4 regions of the Hoeflea sp. genome follow, and region 1 is predicted to be linked to each of the others. Evidence: riboswitches for the same ligand, from Rfam matches in the RefSeq annotation. Region 1 holds a riboswitch; each other region holds the start of a gene.
The links. Region 1 has a riboswitch for thiamine pyrophosphate ahead of thiO (glycine oxidase ThiO). Riboswitches for the same ligand answer to the same signal wherever they lie in the genome.
Positions count from the first base shown of each region.

Region 2: another riboswitch for thiamine pyrophosphate. It lies ahead of thiD (bifunctional hydroxymethylpyrimidine kinase/phosphomethylpyrimidine kinase); the one in region 1 lies ahead of thiO (glycine oxidase ThiO).
Region 3: another riboswitch for thiamine pyrophosphate. It lies ahead of AC5E6N_RS03120 (YkoF family thiamine/hydroxymethylpyrimidine-binding protein); the one in region 1 lies ahead of thiO (glycine oxidase ThiO).
Region 4: another riboswitch for thiamine pyrophosphate. It lies ahead of thiB (thiamine ABC transporter substrate binding subunit); the one in region 1 lies ahead of thiO (glycine oxidase ThiO).

Region 1 is NZ_CFHWAF010000040.1:27,014-30,785, forward strand. It holds gene AC5E6N_RS10040 (thiamine phosphate synthase) at 1-591, opposite strand, end outside; gene AC5E6N_RS10045 (thiazole synthase) at 588-1,373, opposite strand; gene thiS (sulfur carrier protein ThiS) at 1,375-1,572, opposite strand; gene thiO (glycine oxidase ThiO) at 1,583-2,542, opposite strand; TPP riboswitch at 2,682-2,798, opposite strand; gene AC5E6N_RS10060 (ferredoxin--NADP reductase) at 3,154-3,772, shown strand, end outside.
Region 2 is NZ_CFHWAF010000075.1:14,391-18,162, reverse strand. It holds partial or broken gene AC5E6N_RS14980 (MG2 domain-containing protein) at 1-1,228, opposite strand, end outside; TPP riboswitch at 1,342-1,431, shown strand; gene thiD (bifunctional hydroxymethylpyrimidine kinase/phosphomethylpyrimidine kinase) at 1,427-2,245, shown strand; partial or broken gene AC5E6N_RS14970 (oxidoreductase) at 2,358-2,573, opposite strand; gene AC5E6N_RS14965 (oxidoreductase) at 2,570-3,772, opposite strand, start outside.
Region 3 is NZ_CFHWAF010000008.1:47,224-50,995, forward strand. It holds gene AC5E6N_RS03110 (ABC transporter ATP-binding protein) at 1-542, opposite strand, end outside; gene AC5E6N_RS03115 (ECF transporter S component) at 514-1,101, opposite strand; gene AC5E6N_RS03120 (YkoF family thiamine/hydroxymethylpyrimidine-binding protein) at 1,150-1,758, opposite strand; TPP riboswitch at 1,750-1,861, opposite strand; gene AC5E6N_RS03125 (DUF6671 family protein) at 2,035-2,841, opposite strand; gene AC5E6N_RS03130 (zinc-finger domain-containing protein) at 2,955-3,203, opposite strand; gene AC5E6N_RS03135 (hypothetical protein) at 3,193-3,772, opposite strand, start outside.
Region 4 is NZ_CFHWAF010000079.1:2,585-6,356, reverse strand. It holds gene AC5E6N_RS15360 (ABC-F family ATP-binding cassette domain-containing protein) at 1-802, opposite strand, end outside; gene AC5E6N_RS15355 (thiamine diphosphokinase) at 806-1,459, opposite strand; TPP riboswitch at 1,524-1,633, shown strand; partial or broken gene thiB (thiamine ABC transporter substrate binding subunit) at 1,669-2,685, shown strand; gene thiP (thiamine/thiamine pyrophosphate ABC transporter permease) at 2,685-3,772, shown strand, end outside.

The sequences.
Region 1 (3,772 bases):
CGTCGTCCTGATCCATTGCCGCGTGCGTGCCTCGGGATCGTCATTCAGCGTGATGTCCGTGACGACGGCGGCGATATCCGCACCGGCTTCAAAAACGCCCGGCAGACGCGACGGATCGAGCCCGCCGATCGCCACCAGCGGCATCTCTCCTATGCGCTGTTTCCATTTTCGCACCCGGTCGCAACCCTGCGGGCGCCATGGCATCTTCTTCAGCCGGGTCTCATAAACCGGCCCCAGCGCCACGTAATCCGGTTCGGCGGCGAGCGCCGTGTGCAGTTCGCTGCTGTCATGCGTGCTGATTCCGAAGCGAATACCGGCGGCCCGGATGGCGGATAGATCCGCATCGGCGAGGTCGCCCTGACCGAGATGAATGAAATCGCAGTCTTCCTCGATGGCAAGCCGCCAGTAGTCGTTGAGGATCAACTGACAGCCATGTTCGGTGCAGATGCTCTTGGCCGCCGCGATATCGCGGCGCATGCCCGCCTCGGGCTTGCCCTTCATGCGAAGCTGCACCAGCCGGACGCCCAACGGCACCAGCCGCGCGATCCACGCGGCGCTGTCGACGATGAGGTAGAACGGATCGAGCCTCATGAGAATGCCGCCATGCCGATGACCGGTGTCGACGGCACGGCGGTGTCCCGGGGCTCCAGGACGCCGGCGTGCCATGCCGTGCGGCCCGCTTTCACGGCGCCCGAAAAGGCCCGGGCCATGTAAACAGGGTCATCGGCGCGCGCGACGGCCGTGTTCAAAAGCACCGCGTCGTAACCGAGTTCCATGACACAGGCAGCATGTGACGGACGGCCGATCCCGGCATCGACAATCAGCGGCACATCCGGGAAATGGCCGCGCAGGGAGCGCAGGGCATCCGGGTCGGTCGGTCCCTTTGCTGATCCGATGGGCGCGCACCAGGGCATGAGCACCTCACATCCGGCGTCGAGCAGACGGTCGGCAACGACCAGATCGTCGGTGGTATAGGGAAATACGTGGAATCCGTCGGCGCACAGGATGCGCGCGGCCTCCACCAGCGCGAAGACATCCGGCTGCAAGGTGTCGTGATTGCCGATCACTTCCAGTTTTATCCAGGACGTGTCGAATATCTCGCGCGCCATGTGGGCGGTGGTCACCGCCTCTTTGACACTGTGGCACCCCGCCGTATTGGGCAGCACCGGAACGTCCAGAGCCTTGATCATCGACCAGAAGCGGTCGCCGGAGGATCTGCCGGGCGCGTCGGAGACGTTTTCACGCCTGAGCGATACGGTCACCGCCGCAGCGCCCGAGGCCCGGACAGCCTGCGCCAGAATATCCGGCGAGGGATACCGCGCCGTCCCGAGGATAAGCCTTGAAGGAAGTTTTGTACCGTAGACCGCGAACATCTCAGCCTCCCTGCATGGGCGACAGGATTTCTATCCGGTCGCCCTCTTTCAATGCGCATACCGCGCGCTCTTCACGCCGCACCAGTTCGCCATTGACCGCGGTCGCCAGCCAGTCGCCCTCATAGGAAAACTCGCTCAGCAGCAGATCGAGACGCCGCGCCCTGGCCGCGACAGGCGATCCGTTGATCATCAAGCCGATCGTCTCCATGTCAGGCCGCCTTTCCGGTCAGTGCCATATCCGCGGCACGTGTCGCCATCGCCGGTGCGAGGAGAAAGCCGTGACGGTAGAACCCGTTGATGCTGACGGTCTTGCCCTCGCGGGATACGCGCGGGAAGTTGTCGGGAAATGCGGGACGGACCCCCACGCCGATTTCTTCGATAACCGCCTCGCCGAACGCCGGATGCAGCGCGTAGGCCGCGCCAAGCAGTTCCATGACGGATCGCGCGGTTGCGGGGCCGCTTGACGCGCTTTCGACCATTGTCGCCCCGACCATGAAGACGCCATTCCCGCGCGGAACGATATAGACGGGAATACGCGGATGCAGGAGCCGAACCGGTCGTGACAGCGCGAGGCCCTCGACCCGCAGCATCAGCATTTCGCCGCGGACGCCGCGAAGGTCCCTTTGCTTGCCGGATAGACCCGTACAGTCGACAATCCGGTCATAATCGCGCTCGGCCTGCCCGGCCCCGCCGAGATGAAACGAGCAGCCTGCCTCGGACAGCCGCCGCTGCAGCTCCTGCATTGCCGACCGTGGATCGAGATGCGCTTCGGATCCGAAAAACAGGCCGTGGGTGAAGCGGCCGGCCAGATCCGGCTCCAGCCGGGCGATGGATGCCTCGTCGACGCGCTGATGGCCGCCGGCACGGCGGGCAAAATGTTCGAGCTCGGCCCTGTCACGGGCCTGCGCGACAACCAACGTACCGTTTTCAAAAACCTGTTCGGGAAGCGTTTCCCGCCACCATTGCAGAGCCGGACTTCCGAATTCGACCACCCTTTGCCCGGCGGTCTCCGCTTCGCACCAGGGCGCCAGCATGCCTCCGGCGAACCAGGAGGCCGCTCCGCCCACCCGCGTGAGCTTGTCGACAACCGCGACCGAGGCGCCGCGCCGGCACAATTCCCAGGCTGCGGTCAGGCCCGCCACGCCCGCGCCCTTGACCAGCACCCTCATGGCCGCCACCTCGCGAGCGGGAAACGGTGCCGTGTCCGGTTTCGGGAAAATAACATCGGTGCCTCCATCGACCTGTTCGGACGATCCAGAGACGCAGGTTGCGGATTTTCTGAACGCGCTTCCCAAAGGAGGGGCAGGACCCGAAGCGCTGTTACCGTCCCTACGCCAGCGTGAACTGGATCAGGTTCAAAGGGTCACTGCGCCGCGAATGCCAGCAGTCTCTCAGCCCCTTGCCGGGACTCCCCTGGTGAATGGTTCGAGAAGACCAATGCCGGACCGCTTTGTCAAGCAGGCTCTTTTCAGTTGCCGGAGAAACCTCGTCCGCATGCGGCATCACAAACGCCGACCAATGAGATCCCAAGAGGTGGCATTTCGACGCATTTGGGCTCAAGCATGGAATTTCATTCCGCAAATCGCTGTCGGCTTAGTATGATCAATGCTCGACTTTGTTGGCGCATCATTCCATTTTCGCCAATGCCACCGAAGCCATCGGGCAAGGCAGCAGAGGACACACTCCTCGACAAATGAAATTTTGAGGCCGCGACGTCGGCACATTGACGTGGCCCGGTCCGGTACGTTGTCGTGCCGGATCAAACGAGTCTGGAGACGAGATGAAGAATTTCAATGAAGAAACCGTTCTTTCGGTTCATCACTGGAACGACACGCTTTTCAGTTTCAAGACGACCCGTGACGCGGGTTTTCGTTTCCGCAATGGCGAGTTCACCATGCTGGGGCTCGAGGTCGACGGCCGCCCCCTGTTGCGCGCCTACTCGATGGCCAGCGCAAACCATGAAGAGAACCTCGAATTCTTCAGCATCAAGGTCCCGGACGGCCCGCTGACATCCAGACTGCAGCATCTGAAGGAAGGACAGTCGATCCTCGTCGGCACAAAGCCCACCGGAACCCTCGTTACCGATCATTTGCTGCCCGGCAAAAACCTCTACCTTCTTGGAACCGGAACGGGACTTGCGCCCTTCCTCAGTCTCATCAAGGACCCGGCGATCTACGAATCCTTCGAGAAGATCGTCCTTGTCCACGGCGTGCGTTTCATCAAGGATCTCGCCTATCAGAATTACATTGTCGAGGAACTGCCGAACAACGAGTATCTCGGCGAGATGGTGCGCGAGCAGTTGATCTACTATCCGACGGTGACGCGCGAGCCGTTCGTCCATAATGGCCGCATCACCGAACTCATGGAAAGCGGCAAGCTTTTCGACGATATCGGCCTGC
Region 2 (3,772 bases), on a different contig from region 1:
ACCGCGACCTGGCCATGACAGGCGCCAGGGACCGGTCGCCGATGCGATAGAGTTCAAGCTCCACCGCATCCGTATTGATGCTGACGACGGGAACGCCCTTGCGCCCGGCGCCCGGAAGCACAAAACGGTCGCCGTCGAAACGCACGCTCGGCGCGCGGTCGCGGACATAGGCGCTGATCGTCACCGGCGCTTCAAGGATCTCGCCGATTTCCGCCGGCAAGCCGGACCTCAGCGTCAACCGGTAGGTCTTGCCGTGATCGAGACCGCCGACGCAGATCTCCTGGCCCTTGGCGGTCACGTCGCGTCCCGCGCGCCCGTCCAGGCTCACATAGGACGCATAGTCGACGCCAGCCGGCATGAGCGGATCGGAAAACCGGACGCAAAGGCGCGCGGTGGCGCTGTCGGCATCGACCGTATGTTCAACGACACGAAAACCCTTTCTGGACCGAAGATCCTGAAAATCGGCCCGCACGCGCGGCGAATCCACCAGTGCAAGGCTCTCCTTGTAGGCCTCCAGCGCGGGCCGGAACTGCTGGCGCACTTCCAGCGCCCTGGCCAGAAGATCGAGCGCCTGCGCGCGCTGCGGGGCGTTGCGCGAAAGTTCATAGGCATTCAGCGCCGCCGAGGTCGCGGTGCGCTGCAGCGAATAATCGTTCCGGCTTCCGGCGTAGAGGGTGTTCAGCGCGGCATGGGAAAGGTTCAACCACAAATCGACATCGTCCGGATCGATGCTGATGGCAACGCCGAATGATTCGACTGCCGCAGCCGGATTGCCGTCCGCCAGTGCGTTCCGTCCGGCGGCCACCGCTGAGGCAAGGCCGATCTCGGAATAGCGGCGGGCAGTGAGTTCGGATCTTTTCTGAGCGGCCTCCGTGAAAAGGCCCCGACCGAGAAAGGAAAGGTCCGGCGGTGCGCCGATATCGGCTCCGTCCGGACCCGTGACAATCCTGCCCGCCACCGCGCCCTCAAACGGCTCGAGCAGGTTGAAATCGGATTTCAGGAAACACCATTATGCCCTGGTGTTGAAGGTAAAGGCGCGGCAATCCCCGTCGGAGAGGCAGATGGACTTGCATTCGTCCAGCGTGACGTCCTTCTCGGCCCGCAGATCGAACCCGTAATAGTCGGCATTGTCGACCGTCTCGATGCGGCGCGTTTCCGCCGCCAGCGCCGTTGACGCGGCAGCCAGGCCGGCAACAAGAACAGCAATGGTTCCAAGGGGCTTCAACATCTCATTCTCCCATCACGGATGCTGTGCAAGCAACGCAGGAAACTGCGAAAATTTCAAGACAGCGGGACAATAAAGCAGTGGTTGCTTGACATAGCGGCAATGCCGGGGTGGAGTGCGGGGAACCGGGGTGCCGAAAGGCTGAGATCAAACCCGTTGAACCTGATTCGGATAATGCCGGCGAAGGGAGTTGAGCCGCCCGTGACTGTTGCGAATATTCTGGCCATTGCCGGTTCCGACCCGTCCGGCGGCGCCGGCATCCAGGCCGATCTGAAGACCATCCAGGCAAACGGCGGTTACGGCATGGCCGTCATCACGGCGCTGACGGCCCAGAACACCAAGGGCGTCACCGGCATTCACGAGGTTCCGGCACAATTCGTCGAACGGCAGATCATGACCGTCGCCGAGGATGTCCGTATCGACGCGGTGAAGATCGGCATGCTGGCAAATGCCGAAATCATTCGCACGGTCGCCGGATGCCTGCGTCATCTCGAAGATGTGCCGGTGGTGCTCGATCCGGTCTGTGTCGCGACAAGCGGTGCGCGGCTGATCGCACCCGACGCCATCAACGCCCTGAAGACCGAGCTTGTGCCGATGGCCGATATTCTGACGCCGAATATTCCGGAGGCCGGTGAACTTCTGGGATGCAGCGCTCCGAAAAACCATCTCGATATGGCGGACGCCGCACAGCGGCTTCACACGCTCGGCCCGCGATCCGTCTTGCTGAAGGGCGGGCATCTGAAGGGACCCATGTGCCGCGATGTTCTGGCCGAGACGGGCAAACGCCCGTACTGGTTCGAGGACGAACGGATCGACACGCCAAACACCCACGGAACCGGCTGCACGCTTTCATCCGCGATCGCAACGCGTCTGCCCGGATGCGGGACCCTGTTTGAAGCGGTATGCACGGCAAGGGCCTATCTGCGCGGTGCCATCAGGCACGGCCACACACTGAGCGTCGGCCACGGCCATGGCCCGGTTTTTCACGGCTGGCTGCAGACCATGGGATCAAATATTTAGCCCGCGGCAAGCGCGCGAAGACGTTCGATCATATCATCGTCGACATCGATCCCGTCGCGACGGTTTTTTAACGAGAGCCGACTTGGACAGTCCCGGAATATGGACATTGTAATCCCCGTGTCAGTACCGCTGCCGCATGCACCGGAACCGGCTCGACCACGATCATCCCGGCCCCGCCGATCGCCCGCTCGCGATAATACTCGGTGTGCTGCGGCCCGGGATAGCCGTCCTGCGCCATATTGGTGGTATGCGCGCCGAAGACGACGCGGTTGCGCAACGTTTTGTGGCGCAGCTGCGCCGGCCTGAAGATATGCCGGAAGGCGCTCAAAGGTCCTTCACCAGCCGCAGGGCGTCGTAGATCGCGGCATGGGTGTTGCGGGCCGACACCGCATCGCCGATCCGGAAAAGCAGAAATGCGCCCTCGCCGTTGCGCTGCAAATCCTGCGGCCGCCCCTCGATCAGCGCGTCATAGTCGACGGCACCAAGGTTCGAACTCATCGATTTGAGTTCGAAATAGAGCTCATCCAGCGGCAGCGTGCCGTAGTTGAGCACCACCTGATCGTAGCGCGCTTCAAGCCTATGGTCGGAATAATCCGTTCCGATCAGGGCGGCCAGCTTGTTGCCGTCGCGCCGCACATCCAGCAGCCGGCGGGCCACCGTGAATGTCACATCCTTGTCCTGCAGGGCGCGCATATAGGGCACGAGGTTCATGCCCATGATGTCGGGAGCAAAGACGCGGTCGGGCGTCATGACTTCCACCTTCGATCCCGCGACGGCCGCGATTTCGGCAGCCTGAAGCCCCGGATGATCGCCGCTTTCGTCGTAAATCAGCACCGTGCCTGCGGGCTTGACGTCGCCGGAAATGATGTCCCAGCTCGTCACCACGTTTTCCTGCTCGTCCGACTGTTCGAAAAGCCGCGTGTTGGGCATGCCGCCGGTGGCGATGATCACGACGTCCGGGTCTTCCGCGGTGATGTCATCGGTCTGCGCCCAGCTGTTGAAATGAAACACCACGCCCCGCGCGGTGCACTGGCTCATGCGCCAGTCGATGATCGAGATCATCTCCCGCCGCCTTGGCGATTGCGCGGTCAGCCGGACCTGGCCGCCGGGGTCCGGCGCGGCTTCGAAAACGACCACGTCATGACCGCGCTCGGCGGCCACGCGGGCCGCTTCCAGTCCGCCCGGTCCGGCACCGACGATAACGATCTTTCGTTTCGTCTCGGCTTGCGCGATCTCGTGCGGCATGGTCAGTTCGCGGCCGGTTGCCGCATTGTGCATGCACAGCGCCTCGCCGGCCTGATAGATCCGGTCGAGACAATAGGTGGCGCCGACGCAGGGGCGGATATCGTCCTCGCGGCCTTCCATGACCTTCTTCACCAGATGCGGATCGGCGATATGCGCGCGCGTCATGCCGACCATGTCGAGAAGCCCCGAGGATATCGCATGCCGTGCCGTGGCGATATCGGGAATTTTGGCGGCATGGAACACCGGCATGCCGGTCGCCTTCCTGACCGCGCCGGCAAAATC
Region 3 (3,772 bases), on a different contig from region 1:
GGCTCATCGGCGACGAAGACCGGCGCATCGGCGACCAGCGTCGCGGCCAGCGCCACCAACTGCTTCTCGCCGCCGGAAAGCGTCGATGTGCGGCGATCGCGCCAGTCCTCAGGCAAACCGGTGCGCGCCATCGCCTCACGAACGCGCCGCTCGATCACGGTTTCCGGCAAGCCGCGGTTCTCGAGCGCAAAGGCGATTTCGTCTGCGGCGCGCAAACCGGTCAGCGTCTGGTCGGCATCCTGGAAAAACTGGGCCACCGTATCGGCCCAGGCCGATGGCGGCCGGTCGGCGGCATTTGCGGCGCCGATCCGCACTTTGCCCGTCACCGTTGCGGGCGTGGTCCTGGGGATCGTGCCGGTGAGCGTTTGAAGGAGCGTCGACTTGCCGGAACCGGAGGGTCCGAGCAGCAGCACCCGCTCGCCGGGCCTGATCGCCAGCGATACCGGGCCGACCGCGTCGCGCCGCGCATGGGGATAGCGCACGGTGACGCCATCCCATTGCGCAAGCGGTGCGTCAGGCGGGCGCGGCGGCGCGGCGGTCATGATCGATCCTGAGGCCTGAAAGGACGCCGGTCTTGTAGAGCGCGTTGACGATGACCCAGGCCAGCAGCCCGCCGAGCAGGGCGCCCGACAGGCAGCGCAGGGTGAACATGACCACCAGCAGCGTCGGCGCCAGTTCGCCATAGTCGAACCGGATCCAGGTGTAGATGAACGAGAAGACGGCGGCACCGACGCCGGCCGCCATCAGCACCGGCAGCGAATAGCGCTTCCAGCGTGTTGCCGCGAAGACGGCCTCGGCGCCGGCGCCCTGGACCAGACCGGTCAAAAGCAGGAGCAGTCCGGCCGGCGAGCCGAGCAGGATCTGCGTGCCGGCCGCCAGCACTTCGGAGACGAGCGCCACACCCGGCTTGCGGATGATGGCGGCGGCGATCATCGACACGATGAACCAGAAGCCCATGACGACATCCATCGTCACCGGTCCGAAAACGGCCTGTGCGATCAGCCAGACCTGCACCCATCCCAGATAAAGAACGCCGAACACCGCGCCGAGCACGGCGATGATCAGGGTTTCGCGCAAAGTCCATAGATTGCTGTCGGTCATGGTGTGACCCTTTCGTGCTGGAGTGGAAGAGGACGAAGGCCGCGCGCTCTAGACGCGGGTGGGGCTGTTGGCCGATACCGTTATGTCTAGCGTCAGATGACCGTCGATCGCGCCGAAGCGGGTGAAGGCCTGCGCCAGCGCCGCGAACACCGCGCCCGCGTCGCCCGAGAGCCTGGTGCAGAAGTTCTTCGGGCGGTCGAACACGCCGGACGCTTTCAGGAAGTCGATGCAGCCATAGATCTCGTCCATATGGTGGCCCGCGCCGAGCGGGTAGAGCGAGAACTGGCAGGCGACCGGCTGACCTGTCCTGGACGCAGTCTTGACGGCAGCGGCAGCGGCCGCGATGCGCGCTTCGAGCGGTTCATCCGGCGCCCGGCCCTCGGACGGCGTGCAGATCGGGTCGTCCGGTTCGCCCGGACAACCGCGCGACACCGCGGCCGACAGGACGCAGTGCGTGCCCGTCCCGGCGGCGGCGACGAACAGATCGCGCATCGCCGGAAACAGCGTCTCCGGCGGCCCGACGATCAGCGTGGAGATGTCATCGGTCTCGATACGCAGGTGTTCGCGATAAGGATCGAGCGCCGACAGCGCGCCGGTGATGATGCCGACGAAATCGTCGGACATGGGATATAAAGAGATTTGTGCGCCGGAAAACATGTTTCGCCTCGCTCCGCTGGCATTATCCAGATCAGCTTGAGGGTTCGCGGGCTTAATCGTCCCGCATCTCAGCCCCGGTCATGGGGCACCCCTGTCGATGTGTCATTGTTAGCGGCTGTTGATCGCAATGTAAATCCGATCGCGGTGACATCGGCTGAGCGGTATCGAGGATTACGGCACCGCCCTGCCACAGGGCAGTTTGTCCTTGTCGGGGGGAGCCGTGAGCACGGACCTGGTTTCGAGAAAGTTTGCAAAGCCTTCACTCACGGCCCTCACTCACGGATTGCAGAACGGGCAGTTTTGCGCAGGTGCTTCCTGCAGACCGTCGCGACGTGGCTTCTCCTCGATATGATCGCACACCGCACACCCGAAGACGTCATGGCGCACCATGTCCGTTGGCGTGCGGCACAGCTCGCATGGCAGTCCCTTGACCGTGCCCGTCCGTCCCCAACCCGGCGCTTCGCACGACGGACATTGCGTCGCCAGCCGCCGCGCAAGCTTGAAGGCCAGTCGGCGGATGGAGCGCATGCGAGTCGGATTGAAATGGGCGCGCATATCGGGCTCGATCCAGGCAGCGCCGTTATCGGAACGCGTGACCGCCTTCGCCATCGCCGTCTTCAAGTCGCCGGCGGTGGTGACGCCTTTGGAAATTGGCTTGCCGGGACCGTTCTCGTTTGTTCGCACGATCAGCCCATGGCTGGGAAAACCCGTGCGGGAGAGCCAGTCCGTGAGGTCGTCAATGTCGCGGGCCTCGCAGTGGCCGTAATTGGTGTTTTCGCACAGGAGGCTCTCGGTCAGGATGAAGCCCCGTTCGTCATCGACGAAGGTCATGAACTCCACACCGGCCGGGATGAAGGGTATGAGCGGATGCGCGCCGAAACTGCCCTCGCTGGCAAGTCCGAACGGCAGTCCGGTCATCTTCATGCCCAGCCGGGCCTTGCGTTCGCAGACCTGCGGGGGTGTGCCGCTGCGCGGAACCTCGCCTGTGAATGTACCCAGGATATCCGTGTCGAGACCTGCCGGCGTCAACACGTCCATGCCGAGCGCGAAGCGGAACGGCCGGGCGATCGCCCGTTCCTTCATGTGTTTGGTCGCCAGGCTGACCGCTCGCTCACAATAGGCCGGCATCGTCCGCGGTCTGATTCGTTCTGTCGTTAAAGTGTGAGGCGGTGCGGGCAATCGCCGGGACTAATCGCCTAAGCGTCGGGCGCATCCAGGAACACGCTATCCGGCGGGTCGGCCTCTTGTGGACCAAGGCGTCCGTCGTAACGGAACAGCGTCGCGCAGTAGGGACAGAGGATCGTGTCGTCCGCTCCCATGTCAAGGTAGATGTGCGGATGGTCGTGTGGCTCGGCGGCACCGGCGCATTTGAATTCCCTGACGCCGATCCTGATTTCCGCAACGCCCCGGTCGTTCTTGAATTTCGCATAATTCTTACCCGCCATCACGCCTCGAAAGCTCATTCTCGATGATGCCGACTTCGGTCAGCTGATGCTCCATCGAGCGGTCCGTGAGCATGCCGCTGTCGATCAGTTTGCGAAGCTCGTGGAGCTTTGCCTCGAGTTCGGCGCAGGTGAACTTCGCCCAGGGGTTCGCGTCTTTCGGCGACAGACCTGTTTCCCGGTGCGGGCCCGACCGCGGCGTCAGACCGGCCGCACTCCAGAAGTCGACGGCCGCGGCGAACATCGCCCCATGAGACGCCGCCGCGTGCGGGCCCGACGGCTCGCCGTCATGGCGCCCGAGTTCTTTGGCAATGTCGAAAAAGCCGGGCGCCGGCAGCCCGTCGCGCACGCGACTGATCACGAGCGCGGCGATGAAGGGATGTCCATTGGCCGCATCCTCCCGCATTGACCATTCAAGCGCTTGCGCGACCTGATGAATCGTGTTCGGCGGCTGAAGCTCCAGGGCCTCGGCAAGCGCCTTGTATGTGATCGGTTCTCCCCGCACCGCGATGCGTTGAAGATGAACCCGGACACGGCCGGCCAGGGCTTGTGCCGTCGACACGGTGTTTCCG
Region 4 (3,772 bases), on a different contig from region 1:
CACTGCCGACCGGTCCGCGGTGGGAGCGCAGTCGGGTGCGCATGTCCTTGAGCTCCGAAAGGCGCCTGACATTGCGCTTGCGGCGCGCGGTCACGCCGTAGCGCAGCCAGTGTTCCTCGCGCACGATGGCGCGGCCGAGCTTGTGCTGTTCCCGCTCCTCGTCCTCCAGCACCCGATCGCGCCAGCTTTCGAACGCGCCGAACCCCTCTTCCAGCCGGCGGGTCTCGCCGCGGTCGAGCCATACGGTTGCGCGGGAGACGTTTTCAAGAAACCGCCGGTCGTGCGAGATCATAACCAAGGCGCTACGGCAGCGTTTGAGCTCGCCTTCAAGCCATTCGATCGCCGGAAGGTCGAGATGGTTGGTCGGCTCGTCCAGGAGGAGAATGTCGGGCTCCGGCGCAAGCACCCGGGCAAGCGCGGCCCGGCGCGCCTCGCCGCCGGAAAGGCGCTGCGGATCCGCATCGCCGGCAAGCCCGAGATGCTGCAGCAGATAGCTGACCCGATGCGGATCGTCACCCGGGCCAAGACCGGCCTGCGCATAATCGTGCACGCTCTCAAACCCGGCAAAATCCGGCGCCTGCTCCAGATAGCGCACCGTTGCGGAAGGGTGCCTGAACACCTCGCCCGATTGCGGCTCGACGAGGCCGGCGGCAATCTTCATCAATGTCGACTTGCCGGAGCCGTTGCGCCCGACAAGACAGATACGGTCCGCCGGCCCGATCTGAAGATCCGCACCGGCCAGCAGCGGTGTTCCGCCGAAGGTCAGCTCGATACCGTCGAGTTTCAGGATCGGCGGCGCCATCGTTCAGGTGCCGGACAGATCGAAGGGCCGCGCCAGAAGCAACGCCGTGCCCGATCCCAGGCGCACCGATACCGGCCCCTCGGCGACATTGGAAATGGTGCGCGAGGACCCGAACGGCAGTTCGAACGCGTCGAGCGGATAACGCGCCCCCTCAACGGTAAGCGATGATACATCGCCGAAATTGAGAACCGAGAACATCGAGGCCGGCGGCAGATCAATCATCTGACTGCCGGCGCCGAGCGCCCAGCCTTCCTCAAGGCCGGAGGTCAAAAGCACATCGGTGCCCTCCGATTTCAGACGGCACGCCAGGGCCATGTGAAAGAAGGCATGATCGCTGCGCTCGCCGCCAAGCGCACCGGCTAGAATGAGGCGCTCCGCACCGAGCGCCAGCGCCTCTTCGACGGCAATCTCACCGTCCGTCGCATTCTTTTCGGCCGGAAAGTCCTTTCGCGGGGTGGCCTGCCAGCTCTGCTGCAGGGACCCGGGTGAGGAATCGAAGTCCCCCACCCACAGTTCCGGCTGCACCGACAGGTCGCGGGCGTGAAACATGCCGCCATCGGCGGCGATCACCCGCGCGCCTTCAATCTGACCGCGCAAACGCGCCGTCTTCTCAAGATTCCCGCCCAGCAGGATCAAAAATGTCGTCTTCTGCGTCATTGACCGATGCACATAGCAGCTTTTGCAGCACTTGCCAGCGCCGATGAGCCGGACTATGACGGTTCCTGCTCTAACGGGGTGCCGACCGCGGCAGCGGTTCGCTGAGAGGCTCAAAGCCAACCCGAAGAACCTGATCCGGCTTGTACCGGCGGAGGGATTAGACGCGGCAAAGCGCCTTTTTCCCGCAAACACCGATGAAGGAGGCGCACATGCCCGCAAACACCCGTATTTTTTCCGCGACTCTGTCACTCGCGGCCGCCCTGGCCCTGACATCGACTACCATGGCAAGCGACCGGGAACTGACGGTCTACACCTATGACAGTTTTGTTGCCGAATGGGGGCCGGGCCCCGTGGTCAAGAAAGCCTTCGAGGAAGGCTGCGACTGCACGCTCAACTGGGTCGGCATCGCCGACGGCGTCGTCCTGCTCAACCGGCTGAAGCTCGAAGGTGAAAGCACCAAGGCGGACATCGTGCTCGGTCTCGACACCAACCTCGTCACCGAAGCCAAGAACACCGGCCTGTTCGAGCCCAGCGGCATCGATCAGTCGAATGTGGACGTGCCGGGCGGCTGGTCCGACGACGTCTTTGTTCCCTATGACTTCGGCTACTTCGCCGTCGTCTACGACACTGAAGCGCTGGAGACGCCGCCCTCAAGCCTCAAGGAACTGGTGGAGGGCGATCCGGCGGTCAAGATCGCCATCTAGGATCCGCGCACCTCGACACCGGGCCTGGGCCTGCTCTTGTGGATAAAGTCGGTCTACGGGGATGACGCTCCGCAGGCCTGGAAGGATTTCAAGGATCGCGTGCTGACGGTCACGCCGGGCTGGTCGGAGGCCTACGGCCTCTTCACCAACGGCGAAGTGCCGATGGTCCTGTCCTACACCACATCGCCGGCCTATCACATGATTGCGGAGGAAACGGACCGCTACCAGGCCGCCCGTTTCGAGGAAGGCCATTACATGCAGATCGAGGTGGCCGGGCTGGTGAAATCCTCGCAGGAAAAGGAGCTTGCCCGCGAGTTCCTCGCCTTCATGACCGGACCCGGCTTCCAGAATGCCATCCCGACGACCAACTGGATGTACCCGGCCGGCAAACTGTCCGAGCCGCTGCCGGCCGCATTCGAGCAACTGGTAAAACCCGGAAAGACGCTGCTCTTTTCTTCCGAGGACGTCTCGAAGAACCGCAAGGCCTGGGTCGATGAATGGCTCGCCGTCATGAGTGATTGATGCTGGGCAGGCGGCAGACGGCCACCGGAATAGGCGCGGGCATGTTTGTGCTTTGCGCCATGGCCGGGGTGATCGGTGCCGCCGTCCTGGCGCTGCTGGGCGCGGCTGCAGCATTCGAGAACGCGGACAACGCGCTGTTCACCGCCTATATCTGGAAGGTCACCCAATTCACGCTGCTCCAGGCGTGCCTTTCGACCCTGCTGTCCGTCGCCCTGGCGATCCCGTTGGCGAGGGCGCTGGCCCGCAGGCCGCGCTTCCCCGGCCGCCGCTGGCTGGTGCGCCTGCTTGCCGTGCCGATCGGCCTTCCGCCCATTGTCGCCGCCCTCGGCCTGATCGAGATATGGGGCCGGCAGGGTATCGTCAACTCGGCGCTGCTTGCTGCCGGACTGTCCGAACCGGTTTCGATCTACGGGCTGGCCGGGATCCTGATCGCCCATGTGTTCTTCAACATGCCGTTGGCGACGCGCCTGCTGCTGGCCCAGCTCGATCGTGTGCCGCCTGAATACTGGCGCAACGCCAGCCAGCTTGGCCTCGGTCCCTGGACAGTGTTCCGGCTGATCGAGTGGCCGTTCATGCGCGGCAATCTGGCGCCGGTCTGCGGTCTGGTATTCATGCTGTGTGTGACCAGCTTCACACTTGTCCTTCTTCTCGGCGGCGGTCCTGCCGCCACGACCATCGAGGTGGCGATCTACCAGGCGCTGCGTTTTGATTTCGATCCGCAACGCGCCGTCGCGCTGGCGCTCATCCAGCTTGCCTTGACCTCCGCCCTTTTGGCCATGCTCGCCCTGATGGGCGGCTCGCCGCGCGAGGGCGGAACCTCCGGCCTGATAGCGCAGCGTTCACCCGCCCGCGGACCGGCCTCCGTGACAATAGACTTTGCCCTGATTGTGCTGTCGGCCGTCTTCCTGGTGTCTCCCCTTGTCTCCGTCGCCGTTTCTGGCCTGCTTGCCGACTTCGCCCGGCTGTTGAGCGAAACGATCGTCTGGCGCGCGATCGCGACGAGCCTCGCGATCGCGCTCGCCGCGGCCATGATCTCGGCGGCGATGGGCCTGTGCCTGATACGGGCGCGCTACGCGGCGCTGCCATT